Regions from separate parts of the Blautia massiliensis (ex Liu et al. 2021) genome, predicted to be linked through region 3. Evidence: predicted binding sites of a transcription regulator. Region 3 holds the regulator's gene; each other region holds the start of a gene.

Region 1 (5,071 bases), on a different contig from region 3:
AAACTTCCGATCAGAAACCGTCAGGAAATGGATGAGATCCTGAAAAGTCTGGAAGACTGTAAATATGAGATCACAGAAGTAAAAAAAGGTGAGAGGATCAAAAACGCTCCCCTTCCGTTTACCACAAGTACTCTGCAGCAGGAAGCTGCCAAGACACTGAATTTTTCTACGCAGAAGACTATGCGCCTGGCACAGCAGTTATATGAAGGCGTGGATGTAAAAGGCAGTGGTACGGTAGGTCTGATCTCCTATCTGCGTACGGATTCTACTCGAATTTCAGAGGAAGCAGATGCAGCAGCAAGAACTTATATTTCTGAGCAGTATGGTTTGGATTATGTTTCTCAGACAGAGAAGGCGATCAAAAACGGACAGAAGATACAGGATGCTCATGAGGCGATCCGTCCTACAGATATTGCGAGGACACCAGTTCTGGTGAAGGAATCCCTGACCAGGGATCAGTTCCGTTTATATCAGCTGATCTGGAGACGTTTTGCGGCGAGCAGAATGGCACCGGCACGTTATGAGACCACGTCTGTCAAGATCGGAGCAGGTGAGTATGTGTTCACGGTTGCAGCATCCAAGGTTGCCTTTGATGGCTTTATGTCTGTGTACACAGAAGAGGGCGATGACAAAAAGGGCAATGTTTTAAGTCAAAGTCTGGAAAAGGGTATGGAGCTGAAGCTGAAAGAACTGAAGCCGGAGCAGCATTTTACACAGCCGCCGGCACATTACACAGAGGCTTCACTTGTAAAGACTATGGAAGAACTTGGAATCGGACGTCCAAGTACGTATGCGCCGACCATCACAACGATCATCAGCAGACGCTATGTATCCAAGGAACAGAAAAATCTTTACGTCACAGAGCTTGGAGAGGTTGTTAATAATATTATGAAACAGGCTTTTCCAAGTATTGTGGATGTAAACTTTACAGCAACTATGGAGGGGCTTTTGGACTGCGTGGAAGCAGGTACCGTACAGTGGAAAACGGTTGTACGTAACTTCTATCCGGATCTGAAGCATGATGTGGATGAGGCTGAGAAAGAGCTTGAGAAAGTTGATATACAGGATGAGGTTACGGATGTGATCTGCGACAACTGTGGCCGCAACATGGTGATCAAGTACGGTCCTCATGGAAGATTTCTTGCATGCCCCGGATTTCCGGACTGCCGTAATACAAAACCATATTATGAGAAGATCGGTGTTGCATGTCCGAAGTGCGGCGGCGAAATTGTCATGAAAAAAACGAAAAAAGGCAGAAAATATTACGGATGTGAGAATAATCCGGAATGTGATTTTATGTCCTGGCAGAAACCTTCTGCAAAGAAATGTCCGAAATGTGGTAATTATATGCTCGAAAAGGGAAATAAGCTGGTTTGCAGCCAGGAAACCTGCGGATATGTGGAACAAAAACCAAAAGATGAAGATTGATTGAATAAATGCTTTTCTATTAATTTTCAGAAAATCCCGTTAAAAATAAAAAAATATAAAAATGTCTTGTAAATTTCCAGAATAACGTGTAATATTAGACTAGAAAAACGATTTCTTTCAAGGTACGAAAGTGAAAGGAGGAAAAATGAGCGTTCAGTTGCTAGATAAAACTAGAAAAATCAATAAGCTTCTGCATAACAGCAGCTCAAGCAAGGTAGTGTTTAACGACATTTGCCAGGTGCTCATGGAAACCTTAAGTTCCAATATCCTGGTACTCAGTAAGAAAGGTAAGGTTCTGGGAGTCAGTATCTGCCCGGGTGTGGATGAGATCACAGAGCTGATCGATGACAAGATCGGCGGACATATCGACCCGTTATTGAATGAGAGATTTCTTGGTGTTCTTTCCACAAAGGAGAATGTCAATCTCCAGACACTTGGCTTTGAGCATGTACCCGGAAATTATCAGGGAATCGTGAATCCGATCGATATTGCAGGTGAGAGACTGGGAACGTTATTCATGTACCGCAATGATTATCCCTATGATATTGAGGATATTATCGTCAGCGAGTATGGTACAACAGTTGTTGGCCTGGAAATGATGCGTGCGGTTCATGACGAGAACGCAGAAGAAGACAGAAAACAGCAGATCGTTAAATCGGCATTCAGTACATTGTCCTTCTCAGAACTTGAGGCGATCATCCATATTTTTGATGAGCTGGATGGGGATGAGGGTATCCTGGTTGCCAGCAAGATCGCTGACCGTGTAGGTATCACCAGATCCGTGATCGTAAATGCACTGCGTAAATTCGAGAGTGCAGGTGTGATCGAATCCCGTTCATCCGGTATGAAGGGAACTTACATTAAAGTTCTTAATGAAGTGATCTTTGATGAGCTTGAGGAGATAAAAGCACAGAGAAGCAAGAAGGCATAATGTGATCAGCACTGTCAGATGCTTGATATAAGATAAAGAACGTGACAAAAGAGACTTCCCGCTAGCGTGGGAGTCTCTTTTTTGTCTGTTTCATAAAATTAAAATAAATAATGAAATTAAGAAAACAAGAGAAAACAAGAGTATAAAAGAGATAAAACCAGAATAATATAGAAAAACCATATCTTAAAAGGGTTGCGAAAATATGTGAAATTCACTAATATAGCCATAGTGATTAGCACTCGTATAAAGTGAGTGCTAGCAGACGAAGATAGAACTTATAAAGGAGGAACATAGATCATGAAGTTAGTACCTTTAGGCGACAGAGTAGTATTAAAACAGGTTGAAGCAGAAGAGACAACAGCATCCGGAATCGTGCTTCCAGGACAGGCACAGGAGAAACCACAGCAGGCAGAGGTTATTGCAGTTGGACCTGGCGGAGTTGTAAACGGGAAAGAAGTAAAAATGGAAGTAGAAGTCGGAAATACTGTTATCTATTCAAAATATGCAGGAACAGAAGTAAAGATGGATGGAACGGATTATATTATTGTAAAGCAGGAAGATATCCTGGCAATCATTAAATAATATAAATATCTTATCGTATATCAATATAAATAGGAGGTCATTTTATCATGGCAAAAGAGATCAAATACGGCGCAGAAGCAAGAGCAGCACTTGAAGCTGGTGTAAATAAACTTGCAGATACAGTAAGAGTAACACTTGGACCGAAAGGAAGAAATGTAGTACTTGACAAATCTTTCGGTGCTCCGCTTATCACAAACGATGGTGTTTCCATTGCAAAAGAGATCGAGCTTGAGGACGGATTCGAGAATATGGGTGCTCAGATCATCAAAGAGGTTGCATCCAAGACAAACGATGTAGCTGGTGATGGTACTACAACAGCAACCGTACTTGCACAGGCAATGGTACATGAGGGAATGAAGAACCTGGCAGCAGGAGCGAACCCGATCATCCTCAGAAAAGGAATGAAAAAAGCAACAGATGTTGCAGTAGAAGCAATCAAGAAGATGAGCCAGGCAATCAACGGAAAAGCTCAGATCGCTAATGTAGCCGCAATCTCTGCAAGTGATGAGCAGGTTGGACAGCTGGTTGCAGACGCTATGGAGAAGGTTTCCAAGGATGGTGTTATCACTGTTGAGGAGTCCAAGACCATGCATACAGAGCTTGACCTTGTTGAAGGTATGCAGTTTGACCGTGGATATATTTCCGCATACATGTCTACAGATATGGAGAAGATGGAGGCAACTCTTGATGATCCGTATATTCTGATCACAGATAAGAAGATCAGCAACATCCAGGAGATCCTTCCGCTTCTTGAGCAGGTTGTTCAGGCTGGTGCAAAGCTTCTCATTATTGCAGAAGATGTTGAGGGTGAGGCTCTCACAACCCTGATCGTTAACAAACTGAGAGGAACCTTCCAGGTAGTAGCTGTTAAAGCACCTGGCTATGGTGACAGAAGAAAAGAGATGCTTCAGGATATTGCGATCCTGACAGGCGGACAGGTGATCTCTGATGAGCTTGGTCTTGATCTGAAGGAAGCTAAAATGGAGCAGCTCGGACGTGCAAAATCCGTTAAGGTTGCAAAAGAGAATACAGTTATCGTTGACGGCCTTGGCGATAAAGATGCCATCGCAAAACGTGTTGCTCAGATCCGTGCGCAGATCGAGGAGACAAAATCCGAGTTTGATAAAGAAAAACTTCAGGAAAGACTTGCAAAACTGGCAGGCGGCGTAGCTGTTATCCGTGTAGGTGCTGCTACTGAGACAGAGATGAAAGAAGCAAAGCTTCGTCTTGAGGATGCTCTTGCAGCAACAAGAGCAGCTGTTGAGGAAGGTATCATCGCAGGCGGTGGCTCTGCTTATATCCATGCTTCCAAAGAGGTTGCAAAGCTTGCAGCAACACTTGAGGGAGATGAGAAGACAGGTGCTTATGTGATCCTGAAAGCCCTTGAGGCTCCGTTGTTCCACATTGCTGCAAACGCAGGACTGGAAGGCGCTGTTATCATCAACAAGGTAAGAGAGTCTGAGGTAGGTACAGGCTTTGATGCTCTGAATGAGAAATATGTAAACATGGTTGAGAATGGAATCCTTGATCCTGCAAAGGTTACAAGAAGTGCACTTCAGAACGCAACAAGTGTTGCATCTACACTTCTTACAACAGAGGCTGTAGTTTCTACGATCAAAGAGGATACTCCTGCTCCGGCACCAAACCCGGGAATGGGAATGATGTAATTTCAAGCAGGCAGGTAAATAATTTACAAAATGAGAGGGCCTGCGTCATGGACGCGGCTCTCTTTTTGTGTTATAATCAAAAGAAATCAGTAAATTACGAAAGGAAGAAGCAAATGAGTGACTTATATTCAGAACTTCTGGTAAAGAAGAAACAGACAGGGAAGGATCTTGCTATAAAATACGGTCTTATTGCACTGACCGTGATCATGGTTCTGGGAGGTCTGGTGCTGAATGCACTTCTTCTGGTTCCGGCTATCGCTCTTGGTGTTGCATGCTATTTTGTAATTCCGAAAACAGACCTGGAATATGAATATCTGTTTGTTAACGGGGAACTGGATATTGATATGATCATGTCCAAGTCAAAGAGGAAAAGAGTAAAATCACTTCAGCTTGCGGAGGCTGATCTTGTGGCACCTCTGAAATCCCACAGAATGGATTATTACAACGGAAATCAGAAGATGAA
Region 2 (5,071 bases), on a different contig from region 3:
GAGAAAGCTCCTGGTCAGCCAGACGGTCGCTGAGCTCTTTGACCATAAGATCTACGATCTTACCTACATTATCCTTGGTCAGCGGCTTGAACATGATGATCTCATCCAGACGGTTCAGAAATTCCGGACGGAAGTGACCACGAAGATCATTCATAACCTGTTCCTGTGCCTCCGGTTTGATATCTCCCTTCTCGTCGATACCGTCAAGAAGGTACGGAGAACCAATGTTGGAAGTCATGATCAGGATCGTATTCTTAAAATCAACCGTACGTCCCTGTGAATCCGTGATACGTCCATCGTCCAGTACCTGCAGAAGTACATTGAATACATCCGGGTGAGCCTTCTCGATCTCATCAAAAAGAACAACACTGTACGGTTTTCTTCGAACGGCCTCTGTCAGCTGTCCGCCTTCCTCATATCCGACATATCCTGGAGGCGCTCCGATCAGACGGGACACGGAATATTTCTCCATGTATTCACTCATATCGATACGGACCATATTCTGTTCATCGTCAAACAGTGTGGCAGCCAGAGTCTTGGCAAGCTCTGTTTTACCAACACCGGTTGGTCCGAGGAACAGGAAGGAACCGATCGGCTTTGTGGGATCCTTGATTCCGGCTTTGGAACGAAGGATCGCATCTGTTACAAGACGAACACCCTCATCCTGTCCTACTACACGTTTGTGCAGCTCATCCTCAAGGCCCAGCAGCTTGGTTCTCTCACCTTCTGTCAGCTTGGTTACCGGAATACCGGTCCATCTGGAAATGATACGAGCAATCTCATCATCTGTGACAGCCTCATGTACCAGGCTTCTGTCACTCTCTTTAACCTGCTTCTCCTCAACCTCCAGCTGCTGCTGAAGCTTCGGCAGCTCGCCGTACTGCAGCTCTGCTGCTTTCTCCAGATCGTAATTCTGTTTTGCTTTCTGGATCTGTTTATTGATATCCTCGATCTGCTCACGTAATTTCTGAAGCTTCTCTACGGAATGCTTCTCATTATCCCACTGAGCTTTCTGGGTATTAAAAGTATCTCTCAGCTCTGCAAGTTCTTTCTGCAGATCAGCCAGACGCTCTTTACTTAAGTTGTCAGTTTCTTTTTTCAGGGCAGACTCTTCAATCTCCAGCTGCATGATCTTACGTCTCTGCTCATCCAGCTCTGTCGGCATGGAATCCAACTCCGTCTTGATCAGCGCACAGGCTTCATCAACAAGGTCGATTGCCTTATCCGGGAGAAAACGGTCTGTAATGTATCTGTGTGAAAGTGTGGCAGCTGCAACCAGAGCACTGTCTGTGATCTTAACACCGTGGAATACCTCATATCGTTCCTTCAGGCCACGGAGAATGGAAATGGTATCTTCCACTGTCGGCTCATTTACCATAACCGGCTGGAAACGACGGGCAAGTGCAGCATCCTTCTCAATGTACTGTCGGTACTCATCCAGAGTTGTTGCACCGATACAGTGCAGCTCACCTCTGGCAAGCATAGGCTTCAGCATGTTTCCTGCATCCATGGCGCCGTCTGTCTTACCTGCACCCACGATCAGATGAAGCTCATCGATAAACAGAATGATCTGTCCTTCGCTCTTCTTCACTTCCTCAAGTACCGCTTTCAGACGTTCCTCAAACTCACCACGATACTTGGCACCTGCAACCAGCGCACCCATATCCAGGGCAAAAATCTTCTTATTCTTAAGACCTTCCGGTACATCTCCTGCCACAATACGCTGTGCCAGTCCCTCGATGGCTGCTGTTTTACCAACGCCAGGCTCACCGATGAGAACCGGGTTGTTCTTGGTCTTACGGGAAAGGATACGGATAATATTCCGGATCTCCATATCACGACCGATCACCGGATCAAGCTTCTGGTTCTTCGCCTTCTCCACAAGATCCTCACCGTATTTATTCAGGGTATCATAGGTTGCCTCCGGGTTGTCACTGACAACTCTCTGGTTTCCCCTGACTGTAGATAATGCCTGAAGAAAACGCTCTCTGGTGATTCCGAATTCATTGAATAGCTTCTTCATGCTCGGGCTTGGATTCTTCAGCATGGAAAGAAACAGATGCTCAACCGATACATACTCATCTCCCATAGCCTTCGCTTCGTCCTCTGCACTGACCAGCGCCTTGTTCAGATACTGACCAAATCGAAGCTCTCCACCGGAAACCTTAACTCTGGCATCCAGTGCCTTCTTAACTGTGTCAACAAAATATTCCTTCTGGATTTCCATCTTCTCGATCAGCTTGAGGATCAGGCTGTCCTCCTGTGTCAGCAAGGCATACAGAAGGTGTTCCTCTTCGATCTCCTGATTGCCATATTCATAAGCAATCTTTTCAAGATCCTGGACAGCCTGTACGGATTTCTGTGTAAATTTACTGATATTCATAGGCTTTCCTCCTATTCTATGAAAAGCATTTCCAATATTCGCATACCGGAAATGCTGTGCTTTTTTCTTGTTCTAGGAGAACTATAACACCATTTATTAGCACTGTCAAGAGGTGAGTGCTAATTATTTGTAAAGAATTTCGCCCGAATTGTACAATATGAAAAAGGCGTTCGTGTTCCGAAAAAAGATCTGGTCGATAAAATGGCACAGGCTCTTGATGTTAATCCTTATACCCTCTATGATACCGCTGGACGTGACGCTTCCGAAATGATGGAACTCCTTTTCTGGCTGGATGAATTTAATCCATCTGCCCTGCATCTGTTTCTTCCTCGGAAATTTCCTGGTGAAAAATGCAATGAAGTAGCAGACACTTCCGTTTACTACCATGACAACGATAGCTGGCCTGCCCATGCTCCTGTCTGTATGTGGTTTGACTATGGAGTTCTGAATGATTTTCTGAAAGAATGGGTAGTTCGAATGGATGAACTAAAATCCGGTGTGATTACCAGAGATGAGTATTTTGAGTGGAAAATCAACTGGCCACAGACTTGTGATGGATGTGGAAAATATGAGCCTAAGAAACAATGGCGAATATAGCAAATACAATGCTCCCCAAAACTGGAATATTCCAATAATGGGGAGCTACTATTCTTTTTTTAATCTAATGCTCTTCTACTATATGTATTTTTCATCACTCAACTACTTTATAACCAGCATTTGTGATTACACAAATCTCTTCGCTTTTTCTTTCAATATATTTTTCTTTCAAACAAGCATTAAGTGCCTCTTCCCAAACAGCATATTCACGTCTATCTGGATACTCCTTAGCAACTACTTCGCTGCCAATCTGAATATATGTACCTGATTCCAAATCTGAAGTTATCAGAATCTGCCCTCCCGGTGCATCTGCCACTTTTTTAAGGAGTTGCTTCATTTCCTCTGTAATTAAGGCAGGTATAGCACTGATATTCTCATTTTTGATTGATACATCGCCATTTATTTCACTGACGAACTTGTCCCTTGCTTCTTCCCAAATAATATCTTCATTATCTGAAATATCAAATTCTGATTCTAATTCCCGTCTCAACTGATTCAGGCGATCTTTTACTTCTGAACGATCACCATCTAACTTAATAGCAATGCAGTCACTTCCAATTACACCTTTCATTCCAGAAAAATCAAAACCAGGAAGAAGAAGTGAAGTTGCATTGGCTCTTAGTACCCATGCTGCGCCCATTTCATTTAAGCTGACTGGGCTTTCGTAATATTCTGGCGAATGTACGAAAATAATATGCAAGTCATAATTAAGGAACCGTTCCCTTAAAAAGTCAAAAATATTGGCTCCATTTGGTATTCCATATCCTGGGAGGGAGCTGCAAAAAATATCTCTGCGAGGACTTAAATTGATTGAACGAAGTAAATCCGCAATTTTTGCAACTTGATCCTTATTCTTAGAAGAATGACTTATAAATATAAGCGGTTTCTTTTTCATACCAGAAGCACCTCCTTGTGAATGTGACAATCCTGACTCTTTCTCCTCGTCCTGATAATATTTATCAATATTTTTTCTAATAGCCTGAAGTTTTCCGACAAGCTCAATAAAATACTTTTTCTCCGTAAAACCATCCAGACGCTTGCCACACAAATTGATAGTTTCCCATACAAAAGTGTCATGAGTTCGATCATAAATTCCCTGTAATTCCAATTTTATCTCTTGAAGCCAATTTTGAAATTCAGGCACATCACTGATCCGTTCAAAGGATGTTCCCATACCGCCACCAAACGGATGAAACATCTTTTCTATTTCTTTTCGTGAATCTATAAGTTTAATTAAGTCTTTCTTCAATCATTCTACCCCCAATGCCTTAAACACCGCATCTTCCGCACTCTGGTACGGAATCAGCTGAAATGCACTCATCAGATCAGCCGGAACACTTGCGAAATCTACAAATGATGTACTCGGAATCAGCACCTTCTTTGCACCGCTATCCAGGCACACTTGAAGCGTGTTTGCAAGTTCATCCACCTTTATCATTGTGCCACTAATTGATATATCTCCCAACACTGCCAAGTTGCTGACAACAGGCTTTCCAAGGGCAATCGAACAAAGTGCAATCAACGTTGGAAGTGCCAGTTTATCTGTCATGCCGATACCCTGCAAATCCTGATAATTGATGATGTAGTCTTTGGTCGATGTGCTGATAGAGCCACTGATCCGATTGCCGTTGGCTTTCAGATAATTAAATGCCGTGTTCACCGCTTCCTTGCATTTAGAATCACTGCCTAAGCCAGTCCGTTCAATTTTGCCATTGCCTGGAAGCATCTGACTTTCCAAACGGAATACACCAATCATGCCACTTTTTCCTCTGGATACGGTATAAACCTGTCCCGGATTACACATTCCATCCGGTATCAGCTTACCGCCACCCTGTTCTGGTACGGAAACATAATATTCTGACATATCTTCTAAATCTATATAAGAGAAGTTTACATCATAAAATTCCATACCGCCCAGTTTCTTCAATTGCTCCTTGACACGGCGACGCATTTCCAATGCAATCTGAATAATTTCTTCCAGTTCTTCTTTGGTAAACTCACCATTTGGGTACATCAACTTCAGATAACCGTCTATCATACGACGAACCGCAATTGTATCACGCTGATTCAGATTTCTCCCCAAGCGGAAGT
Region 3 (5,071 bases):
CTGAGTGTAAACGATCTGACCCTGGCCTTTACATTTCGGACATGTGACCGGTGATGTTCCAGGTTTCGCTCCGGTTCCGTGACATGTGGTACACTCATCCTTCAGAACGATCTCCAGCTCTTTCTCGCATCCGAAAACCGCTTCCTCAAAAGTAATGTTCACACGTGCACGAAGGTTGGCGCCCTTCATCGGTCCGTTGTTGGCCCGTCTGGTTCTGCCTCCGCCGCCGAAAAGGTCTCCGAAGATATCTCCGAAGATGTCTCCCATATCTGCGCCGTTGAAGTCAAATCCGCCAAAGCCGCCGGCTCCGCCTCCACCGCCGTTTTCAAATGCCGCATGACCAAACTGATCATACTGTCTTCTCTTGTCGGCATCACTTAAAACGGAGTAAGCCTCTGTCGCCTCTTTGAATTTCGCTTCAGCCTCTTTATCACCCGGATTTACATCCGGGTGATATTTCTTGGCCAGCTTACGATATGCTTTTTTTAATGTTGCGTCATCGGCGTTTTTATCCACACCTAAGACTTCATAATAATCTCTTTTATCAGCCATTGTAATTATTTCCTACTTGTCTTAGACTTCCTTGTAATCAGCATCTACAACATCATCGCCGTATCCTGCTTCATTTCCGCCCTGGGCACCAGCGTTTCCGCCCATGTTGCCCATATCCGGTCCAGGACCAGCCTGACCCTGAGCTCCCTGAGTCTGCTCATACATCTTGGAGAACAGTTTCTGAGCGCTCTCCATCATCTTCTCCTGTGCAGCCTTGATATCTGCAACCTGAGAATCAGTAAGCTCCTGAGCATTTGCTGTCTGTGCAAGAAGATCTTTCAGTGCATTAAGGTCAGCCTCAACACTTGCTTTATCGTTTGCGTCAAGCTTGTCGCCAGCTTCCTTCAGAGCATTCTCAACCTGGAATACCATGGAGTCTGCATTGTTTCTTGTATCGATTGCCTCTTTACGTTTCTTATCCTGAGCCTCGAACTCAGCTGCTTCTTTGACAGCTTTGTCGATATCGGAATCGGACATATTGGAACCAGCTGTGATTGTGATGTGCTGCTCTTTACCTGTTCCAAGGTCTTTAGCGGATACATTAACGATACCGTTGGCATCAATATCAAATGTTACCTCAATCTGCGGAACTCCACGACGTGCTGGCGGGATTCCATCCAGACGGAACTGGCCGAGGGATTTGTTGTCTTTCGCGAACTGACGCTCACCCTGTACAACATTGATATCTACAGCTGTCTGGTTATCTGCTGCTGTGGAGAAGATCTGGCTCTTCTTTGTAGGAATTGTAGTATTTCTCTCGATCAGACGAGTTGCGATACCACCCATTGTCTCGATGGACAGTGACAGTGGAGTAACATCCAGAAGAAGGATATCACCGGCACCTGCATCACCTGCAAGTTTACCACCCTGTACGGAAGCACCAAGTGCAACACACTCATCCGGGTTCAGGTTCTTGCTTGGCTCTTTGCCAGTTAACTGTCTTACCTTATCCTGTACAGCCGGGATACGGGAAGAACCACCAACCAGAAGTACCTGGCCAAGCTCAGAAGCTGTGATACCTGCATCAGACAGTGCACGGCGAACCGGCTCTGCAGTCATCTCTACAAGGTCATGTGTCAGCTCATCAAATTTAGCTCTTGTAAGGTTCATATCAAAATGCTTCGGTCCCTCAGCTGTAGCTGTGATAAACGGAAGGTTGATGTTTGTTGTTGTTGCGGAAGAAAGCTCTTTCTTAGCCTTCTCAGCTGCCTCTTTCAGTCTCTGAAGAGCCATCTTGTCGTTGCTTAAGTCTACGCCCTCTGTTCTCTTGAACTCAGCAAGCATGTAATCTGTAACTTTCTTATCAAAGTCATCTCCACCAAGACGGTTATTACCAGCTGTGGAAAGAACCTCGATAACGCCATCACCGATCTCGATCACGGATACATCGAATGTACCGCCGCCAAGGTCGTATACCATGATCTTCTGCTCTTTCTCATTGTCAAGACCATATGCAAGAGCTGCTGCTGTAGGCTCGTTGATGATACGTTTTACATCAAGACCTGCGATCTTACCTGCATCTTTGGTTGCCTGACGCTGAGCATCGTTGAAGTAAGCCGGAACTGTGATAACTGCCTCTGTTACTTTCTCACCAAGATATGCCTCTGCATCCTTTTTCAGTTTCTGAAGGATCATTGCGGAGATCTCCTGTGGAGAATATTTCTTGTCATCGATGGTTACACGGTAATCGGTACCCATCTCTCTTTTGATAGAAGAGATCGTCCTGTCTGCATTTGTAACTGCCTGACGTTTTGCAGGCTCACCTACCAGACGCTCTCCTGTTTTTGTGAATGCTACAACGGATGGTGTTGTTCTTGCGCCTTCTGTATTTGCGATAACTGTCGGCTGTCCACCTTCCATTACGGCTACACAGCTGTTTGTTGTACCTAAGTCAATACCAATAATCTTTCCCATGATTTTTTCCTCCTGTTTTAGTCTGTATCTGTTAAAATAAAGTTTGTTGTCAGTTAGTTCGCAACCTTTACCATACTGTGGCGTACTACGAAATCCTTGTAGGTGTAACCCTTCTGGAATTCTTCCACCACGATGTTCTCTCCAACCTCTTCATCCTCCACATGCATCACTGCATTATGGAAATCCGGGTTGAATTCCTTTCCCACTGCTTCGATCGGCTTCACACCAAGCTCATCCAGTGTTGTGGTAAGCTGCTTGTAGATCATTTTCATTCCATCTGCAAAAGCATCACCTTCCTGTGCCTGTGCAAGACCTCTTTCGAAGTTATCCACAACCGGCAGGATCTTTTCAACGATCTCTTTTGCTCCGATGATGTACATGCTGGATTTTTCTTTTTCCGTTCTTTTACGGAAATTATCAAATTCAGCCATGGTACGCTTCAGGCGATCGGTAAGTTCCTCCACCTTCTGCTCAGATTTATCTTTTTTCTTCTTTCCGAAGAAGGAAGTTTTTGATTTTTCTTCTTTTTTATCCTCTGAGGCAGCTTCTTCGCCTGGAGTATTGTTTTCTTCCTCCGGCAGATCTTCTCCCTCCGGTGTCAGGTTTTCTTCTTCCTGATCTCCGTCAGTTACGGGGATTTCCTTCTCCGCTTCCTGCTCTTCGGATGTTTTCTTTGTTTCCTCCGACACTTTTTTTCTACCGCCTTTCTAAGTTTTCTTCTTTTTCAAAACGTCATCCAGATGATTCTTCAGTTCCTTCAGACTGTCCACTACATTCTCATAATCCATTCGTTTGGGACCGATGATCCCGATGGTTCCGTACATTCCGTCTCCCAGTTCATATCTGGCAGTTACAATGCTGCAGTCCTTCATGGTCTGGATCGGCATCTCATCACCGATGTAAACCTGGATTCCTGTATTCTCTCCATCTGACATCTGTTCTTTTACAAGATCGGCAAGTTCATGCTTCTCCTCAAATGCGGAGATCAGCTCCGTTGCCTTCTCTTTATCGGCAAGCTCCGGATACTTGAAGATGTTAGTTGCACCTGAAGTATAGATCTCCATATCTTCCTCTTCCACATGAATGGTGGCTGCCACTGCATCCAGAACCGTTGCCACCACACCGCTGTGGCTGCCTGCCTGTTCCTTCAGTCTGGCGATCATCCCAAGGTTGATATCCTGGATCGGGATCCCATTGAGATTGGTGTTAAGAAGAAGATTCAGTTTCAGGATCGTCTGGTCGTCCATTTCCTCATCCAGATTGATGATCTGGTTCCGAACTGTGTTGTTGTCACTGACAACCACTGCCACAAGCTGAAGCTCGCTCATTCTCGACAGCTGGATGAACTTGATCTTGTTGCCGCTGTACTGCGGAACGGAAACCATGGTAGCATAGTTGGTATTGGAAGCAAGAACCTTCGCAACCTTCTTAAGCACCTTATCCATCTTATCTGTCTTCTCAATGATCAGATCTCGCAGCTCTGCAACCTCTGCTTCCTTCTCCTTCATCAGCTCATTGACGTAAAGTCTGTAGCCTTTATCTGAAGGAATCCTTCCTGCTGAGGTATGAGGCTGGACGATATAGCCCATATCTGTCAGGTCTGACATTTCATTTCGGATCGTTGCGGAACTGACATTGAGATCCGCATACTTGGAAATGGTCCTGGAACCAACCGGTTCTCCGGTTTCCATATAGGTCTTGATGATTGCTTTTAAGATTTTTTGCTTGCGCTCATTCAACACCTCTTCCATGAAGCCATCTCCTTTCCTTTTTATTCTTCCTGACGGATGTTGATTCTTTTTTTATATCTGTTAGCACTCATTTTAGTGGAGTGCTAACATCCACAGTCTTTAAGATATCACCATGTAAATTATTTGTCAATATGTTTTGAAAAAAAGTTCTTATTTTTTCGCAACAAAAAAAGCATCAGTACGATGCTTTTTTGTAATACTGGTCTATACAGTTCTGTGCTCCGGTAAAAAATTCCGCTTCTGTTTTCTGTCCCAGCACATATTTCTGAAATTCCGTACCCATAGCCGAAACAGCTTCTATGGAATCGGCACACAGTGGTCTTGCCTTCAGCTTATAATCTTTCAGATATTGCCGGATCATTTCAATGCCATCCAGATCAAAATTCTTATCCTCGATCACATCCAGTCTTGCCGGACACATTTTTGTCAGCTGTCCGTAATTTTTACTGGCCTCATATCCGGACACATACTGAAGGAACTTCAGAGCTGCTTCTTTATGATCATAATTTTTATTCAGTACATACTGCCAGGTTGCGATATTGGTCACCTTCTCGTCAAATTCCGGAAATGGTGCCATATGGATCTTATCTTTTCTATACACGCCTGCATTCTGAAAGGTACTCAACGCACCGGTATACATGAACATACATCCATACTGGCCGTTTATAAATTTTTCATTCAGCTGGTCATGCTGGTCGATCAGATTCTCCTCTGATATCATCCCTGTATCCAGCATTCGCCTCATATATTCTGCCGCTTCTCTTGTTTTCGGATCCGTCCAGTCTGTATAATCTCCTCCGAAAAAATCGACATACTCGCTGATACTATTATATATGTAAGAAATCTCCCATGCA
Region 4 (5,071 bases), on a different contig from region 3:
GAATCCACAACTTTTTCAGGAATTACTGAATGAATATGAAGTGATCCGGAGTAAACTGGAGGTAGAGATCACTGAATCTGGAAGGTCTGAACTGTTCAGTGATCTGATTGGACTGATAACTCGGATATCTGATCATATTTTCAGAAATGAGGAGAAAGTCCGGAAAGGAATAGGTGAGATTATGGGTGGACATGTTCTGGAACTGGAATCTGAGAAAAGGGCAAGACTGATGGCGGAAGCTAAAGAACAGGCTGAAGCACTGGGGCGAGAACAGGGAATGGCTCAGGGAATGGCTCAGGGAATAGCTCAGGGAATGGCTCAGGGAATGGCCCAGGGAATGGCCCAGGGGGAAGAACGACTTAGTGTTCTGATCAACAGGCTTATACTTGATGATCGTGGTAATGAGATTCAGAAGGTTGTTACAGATAAAGAAATGCGTGAAGCCATGTACAGAGAATATCAATTATAATAAGAAAAGGTAAAGAGAATCCCCCACTGGTTTTGCTATCCATGGGGGATTCGTTGATTCGTTGATTGATCTGAATCTTATAATACAGAATATCCGTAACTGCTGACAATAGCATCGATCCTCTGGCGTTTTTTGCACAGTGGGCAGTTGTCAGAGCGGTAGGAGTGATAGTCCGGGATGTCTCTGGCCTGAAAGATAGAGTGGACAGGGAGTGTGGCTACACTGTCTACACTGCTGTAGATGGCTGCCACGCCGCGGATCTTACCGCCATAGTACAGAACGCTTTCGATAGCTCGGTTCAATGTGGATCCGGTGGTGATGGAACCATTTAGGATGAGGATGTTTTTTCCATTGATCATTGGTTCATAGTTGTCGCGGAAGATCATCTGCCCGGTGCTGTTGAACTCGGGGGTGATGACGTAGATGGTCTGGTGTGCGTTCATGGAAAGGACGCCGGCTTTGGTCAGTTCTTCGGCGAGATAAGCACCGATCACTTCAAGTCCGTCCATGCAGACGATGGTGTCTACCGGAATGGATGCTTCGTAATTTGCTGCGAGAGCGGATGCAATACGCTGTGCTTCAGCGCATCTGGATTTCATAGTAGTGAGATCCAGGTAGTGTGTGATATGGGACTGGGATGTTACGAAGTGTCCCGGAATCATTTTAAGCTGTATGCGGTTGTCATTGCGTGCATAAATTTTTATGATGTTGTCCTGATCCATAATAAAAACCTCCTGTCGTGATCGTGTTTTATGTGGTTGTTCAGGAGAATTATCCTGAAGGATTACGAAACAGATTTATTTAACCGAATGCGGATTGCAAATATCCGATTAGCTGTGCATATTATACCATTAATTTCAAAAAAATGAAATAATATAATGTAAAATATATAAAAAAATATTCAAAAAATCAAGCATATTTGTTAAAAAATATCCAATATCATGAAAACTTTGACAATAGGATCATTACTATAGAGTGAAAGTACTTGTGAGTACGTAGTAAATTGGAAAGAGAGTGTCATATGTATTATTGCGTATAAAAAAAGAGGAGGAGAATCCCTATGGATCCTCCCCCTGTGAGAGTGAGTCAATGTCAGCCTTCAATAGATACATATTTATCAGCTTCAATCTCTTCAGCTGCTTTTTTCGGAATAGAAAGTCTCAGAACACCGTTTTCAAATTTTGCATGGACATCTTCGTTTTTTACACCATTACCAACATAGAAGCTTCTGCTTGTGCTGCCGGCATAACGTTCACGGCGGATATAATTGCCTTTCTTGTCTTCCTCGTCTTTGTCAAGACCCTTGGCAGCGGAGATGGTAAGATAACCATCCTTCAGCTGTACCTGTACTTCATCTTTCTTAAATCCTGGAAGATCTACATCCAGCTCATAGCCTTTATCTGTTTCACGTACATCAGTTTTCATGATATTTTTTGCATGTTTGCCATAAAGAGGGTTCTTTCCGCTAAAGAAATTATCTCTGAATCCAAAATCATCCATCCAGTCATCAAATAAGTTTTCTCCAAATACACTCGGGAACATCATAAGTCATTTCTCCTTTCAAATTGAAAAGCCGTTCCGGTGGATCAAGAAATCCAACTGTTGCCGGTATATAGTTACCACTTCGGGTTATTCCGCAGTGGTGATCGTTTGGTTTTATTCTGAACATCTGGAAGTTCTTTTTTATCTTCTTCTTTGTTCTATATGTAATATAACACCTGTTGCTAGCAAAGTCAAGAGGAGAGTGCTAAAAAATTGTGAAGAATTTGTGTTCCGTAAAATGAAAAACTAATTTCCGCCTTTAGCCCTTTACGTTCTTATATTAAAAAGCGGATCGGACAAGGACTGAAAAGCTTATGCAGATTGAACATTCTGCAATGTTATAATAACTTTAAAGCATAGAAAAAACCAAAAAAATCAATATAATAAGGCATATAGACAAAATGTATTAAAAAAATTTTTCGTACATTCTTCTGAGTTGAACAGACGATAGAAAGACAGTATTCATGAGTATGTAGGTAAAGCAAAATGTAAATGAAAAAGTACAGGAGGAGAGAATAATGCAGAAAAAATATGCAGATTTTAAGCTTGGGGTACCGGATTATGTAACAGTGGAAACAGAAGAGGAGAGACTTGTGTGCCAGGGAGGGCAGACGACAGTAGCTGCCGGTGCAACTACTGTGGAATTTCAGGACGCAGGTGAACATGAGGATATATTTGTCACATCCGAGGATGCAGTGAGATGTGTGAAGCTGAGATGGAACTATAAGATCCCGAAATCAGCCAGATTTCTGGGAGATGCCTGGGAACGTACCTATGGTGATGCGGAATGGCATGGAATGAGCGGAAACCGTTATCTGCCATGGTATTTTCTGGCGAAGCTTTCTGAGAAGGTTCTCTGCTTTGGCGTAAAGGTCCGTCCTTCTGCTATGTGTTGCTGGCAGGTGGATACCAAAGGAATTACTTTGTTTCTGGATGTTCGCTGCGGAAATACAGGAGTACAGCTGAAAGGAAGAAAGCTGTGTGCCGCACAGATCGTCTGCATGGAAGCAGAAGGAGCAGATACTTTTGAAACTGCACAGAAATTCTGTGAAAAAATGTGTACAGATCCGATCTTCCCAGAGTTTCCGGTATATGGAAGCAATAACTGGTACTATGCTTACGGTGACAGCTCCGAAGAGGAGATCTTAAGTGATACCGATTATATCCTGAAACTGACCGAAGGTGTAAAAAATCCTCCGTTCATGGTCATTGATGACTGCTGGCAGGAGCATCACCGCCTGGATGAATACAACGGTGGACCATGGACAAAAGGCAATGACAGATTTCCGGATATGAAAGGTCTTGCAGACAAGCTGAAGAAAAAAGGTGTCCGCCCGGGTATCTGGGTCCGTCTGCTTCTTAATGAAGATGAGAATATCCCGGATGAGTGGAGAATTTCCTATAATGACTGTCTCGATCCGTCCCACCCGGATGCACTGGAATATATCCGTAAAGATATCGAGAGGATCTGTGATTGGGGATACACGCTGATCAAGCATGATTTTTCTACCTTTGATCTCTTTGGGAAATGGGGATTTGAGGCGAATTTAAGAGACAATTCCATGGAGAAATGGCATTTTTATGATCAGACCAAAACCAGCGCAGAAATTGTAAAAATGCTTTATCAGGAGATTTATGATGCTTCCCGGAGCAACAACGCAGTGATCATCGGCTGCAATACCATCGGACATCTCGGCGCAGGCCTGATGCATCTGAACCGGACCGGTGACGATACCAGCGGACGTATCTGGGAGCGTACCAGACGAATGGGCGTAAATACGCTGGCATTCCGTCTTCCGCAGCACAATACGTTTTACCATATTGATGCAGACTGTGTCGGTATTTTCGGAATGATCCCATGGGAGAAAAATCGTCAGTGGGCAGACGTTCTTGCAAAGAGCGGTACACCACTGTTTGTATCCGCAAAACCTGGAGTTTTGAATCCGGGGGAATTTGAGGAGCTGCATCAGATCATGCTGCGTGCATCAGAACAGAAAGAGCATTTTGTTCCGCTTGACTGGGAAGAAATCGACTGCCCGGAGGTATGGGGAGAAAACGGCGAAACTATCACTTATGACTGGTTTGACAACGAAGGTCCGACCATGGATGCTGCGGTGGAATACTATAATGCCAAGGTAGTTGTTCCGTAAATCAGGAAAAGTGGTTCAGCAATCCAGAAGATCCTCGGCATGATGATATTTTTCCCGGTATTCCCGTGGCGTCATGCCGGTTTCTTTTTTGAAGGCACGGGAAAAGGCAAATGGATTTTGATATCCGCAGGAGAACGCCACGTTGGAGACAGGGATATCCGTGATGGTCAGAAGCTCCCGGGCGTTGATGATCTTGGCTGAAGTCAGGAATGCTTGGGGTGTGGTTCCAAGATGTTTTTTAAAAAGTCCGTAAAGGTGGCTGCGGCTGATATGGAGATAGTCAGCAACATCTGTCACAGTGATATTCTGTAGCGGACTTTTTTTGATGTAATCAACAGCCTGTGTGATGTAAAAATTCTCATTGGATTCCATGGTCGTGTAGGAAGCATGAAATTCTTCCTCCAGCATGGCGATGATCCGGTAAAGACCACTCTGGATATAGGCTTCACTGGAGGGCGTCAGCTGCGGGTGAGTCATCATTTCAAGAATGGTTTCCTGATAGGGAAGAACCGAATTTAGTTGCTGGACCGGAGTTTCTTCAGTAAGATGACAGTGTTCACAAAGTATGGGAGCATTTTCTCCATTGAAACAGATCCAGATATAAGTCCAGGGATCAGAAGGCTCTGCTTTGTAGAGAGAGCTGGTCACAGGAGGAATGAAAAAGCACTGTCCGGCTTTCAAGGTATATTTCCGGTTGTTCATATAGAAATATCCCTGTCCGCTCAGCACAAAATGGATGGTGTAATATCGCCGGACACCAGGGCCGTAGGACTGTTCCGGTGTACATTTTTCCCAGCCGCAGGAAATAAGATGAAGTTCTTTTGATGAGGTCTGGCGGTTCAGAACCTGTTTGTTTTCTATGGGAGTTTCCTCCTTTCGATGCATGATTATAGATAATATCAGTTTAAAA

The links. Region 3 encodes HrcA, which represses chaperone genes, less so after heat shock. Its sites were predicted from a motif close to TGTTAGCACTCNNNNNNNNNGAGTGCTAACA; they were not measured.
Region 1: a site for HrcA is predicted at 2,590-2,620, ahead of groES (co-chaperone GroES). Genes of this name have one in related genera too.
Region 2: a site for HrcA is predicted at 2,478-2,508, ahead of clpB (ATP-dependent chaperone ClpB). Genes of this name have one in related genera too.
Region 4: a site for HrcA is predicted at 2,192-2,222, ahead of ACTNDQ_RS06235 (Hsp20/alpha crystallin family protein). Genes of this name have one in related genera too.

What each region holds. Positions count from the first base shown of each region.
Region 1 is NZ_JBQHWA010000020.1:17,452-22,522, forward strand. Features, by position in the region: gene topA (type I DNA topoisomerase) at 1-1,428, shown strand, start outside; gene codY (GTP-sensing pleiotropic transcriptional regulator CodY) at 1,574-2,359, shown strand; gene groES (co-chaperone GroES) at 2,657-2,941, shown strand; gene groL (chaperonin GroEL) at 2,989-4,608, shown strand; gene ACTNDQ_RS09465 (DUF6106 family protein) at 4,722-5,071, shown strand, end outside.
Region 2 is NZ_JBQHWA010000014.1:17,016-22,086, reverse strand. Features, by position in the region: gene clpB (ATP-dependent chaperone ClpB) at 1-2,383, opposite strand, end outside; gene ACTNDQ_RS07380 (helix-turn-helix domain-containing protein) at 2,585-2,980, shown strand; gene ACTNDQ_RS07375 (toll/interleukin-1 receptor domain-containing protein) at 3,075-4,229, opposite strand; gene brxL (protease Lon-related BREX system protein BrxL) at 4,230-5,071, opposite strand, start outside.
Region 3 is NZ_JBQHWA010000017.1:14,697-19,767, reverse strand. Features, by position in the region: gene dnaJ (molecular chaperone DnaJ) at 1-552, opposite strand, end outside; gene dnaK (molecular chaperone DnaK) at 574-2,466, opposite strand; gene grpE (nucleotide exchange factor GrpE) at 2,520-3,155, opposite strand; gene hrcA (heat-inducible transcriptional repressor HrcA) at 3,174-4,217, opposite strand; gene ACTNDQ_RS08470 (ABC transporter substrate-binding protein) at 4,393-5,071, opposite strand, start outside.
Region 4 is NZ_JBQHWA010000011.1:61,025-66,095, reverse strand. Features, by position in the region: gene ACTNDQ_RS06245 (hypothetical protein) at 1-469, shown strand, start outside; gene ACTNDQ_RS06240 (orotate phosphoribosyltransferase) at 547-1,191, opposite strand; gene ACTNDQ_RS06235 (Hsp20/alpha crystallin family protein) at 1,562-2,014, opposite strand; gene ACTNDQ_RS06230 (glycoside hydrolase family 36 protein) at 2,530-4,161, shown strand; gene ACTNDQ_RS06225 (AraC family transcriptional regulator) at 4,177-5,046, opposite strand.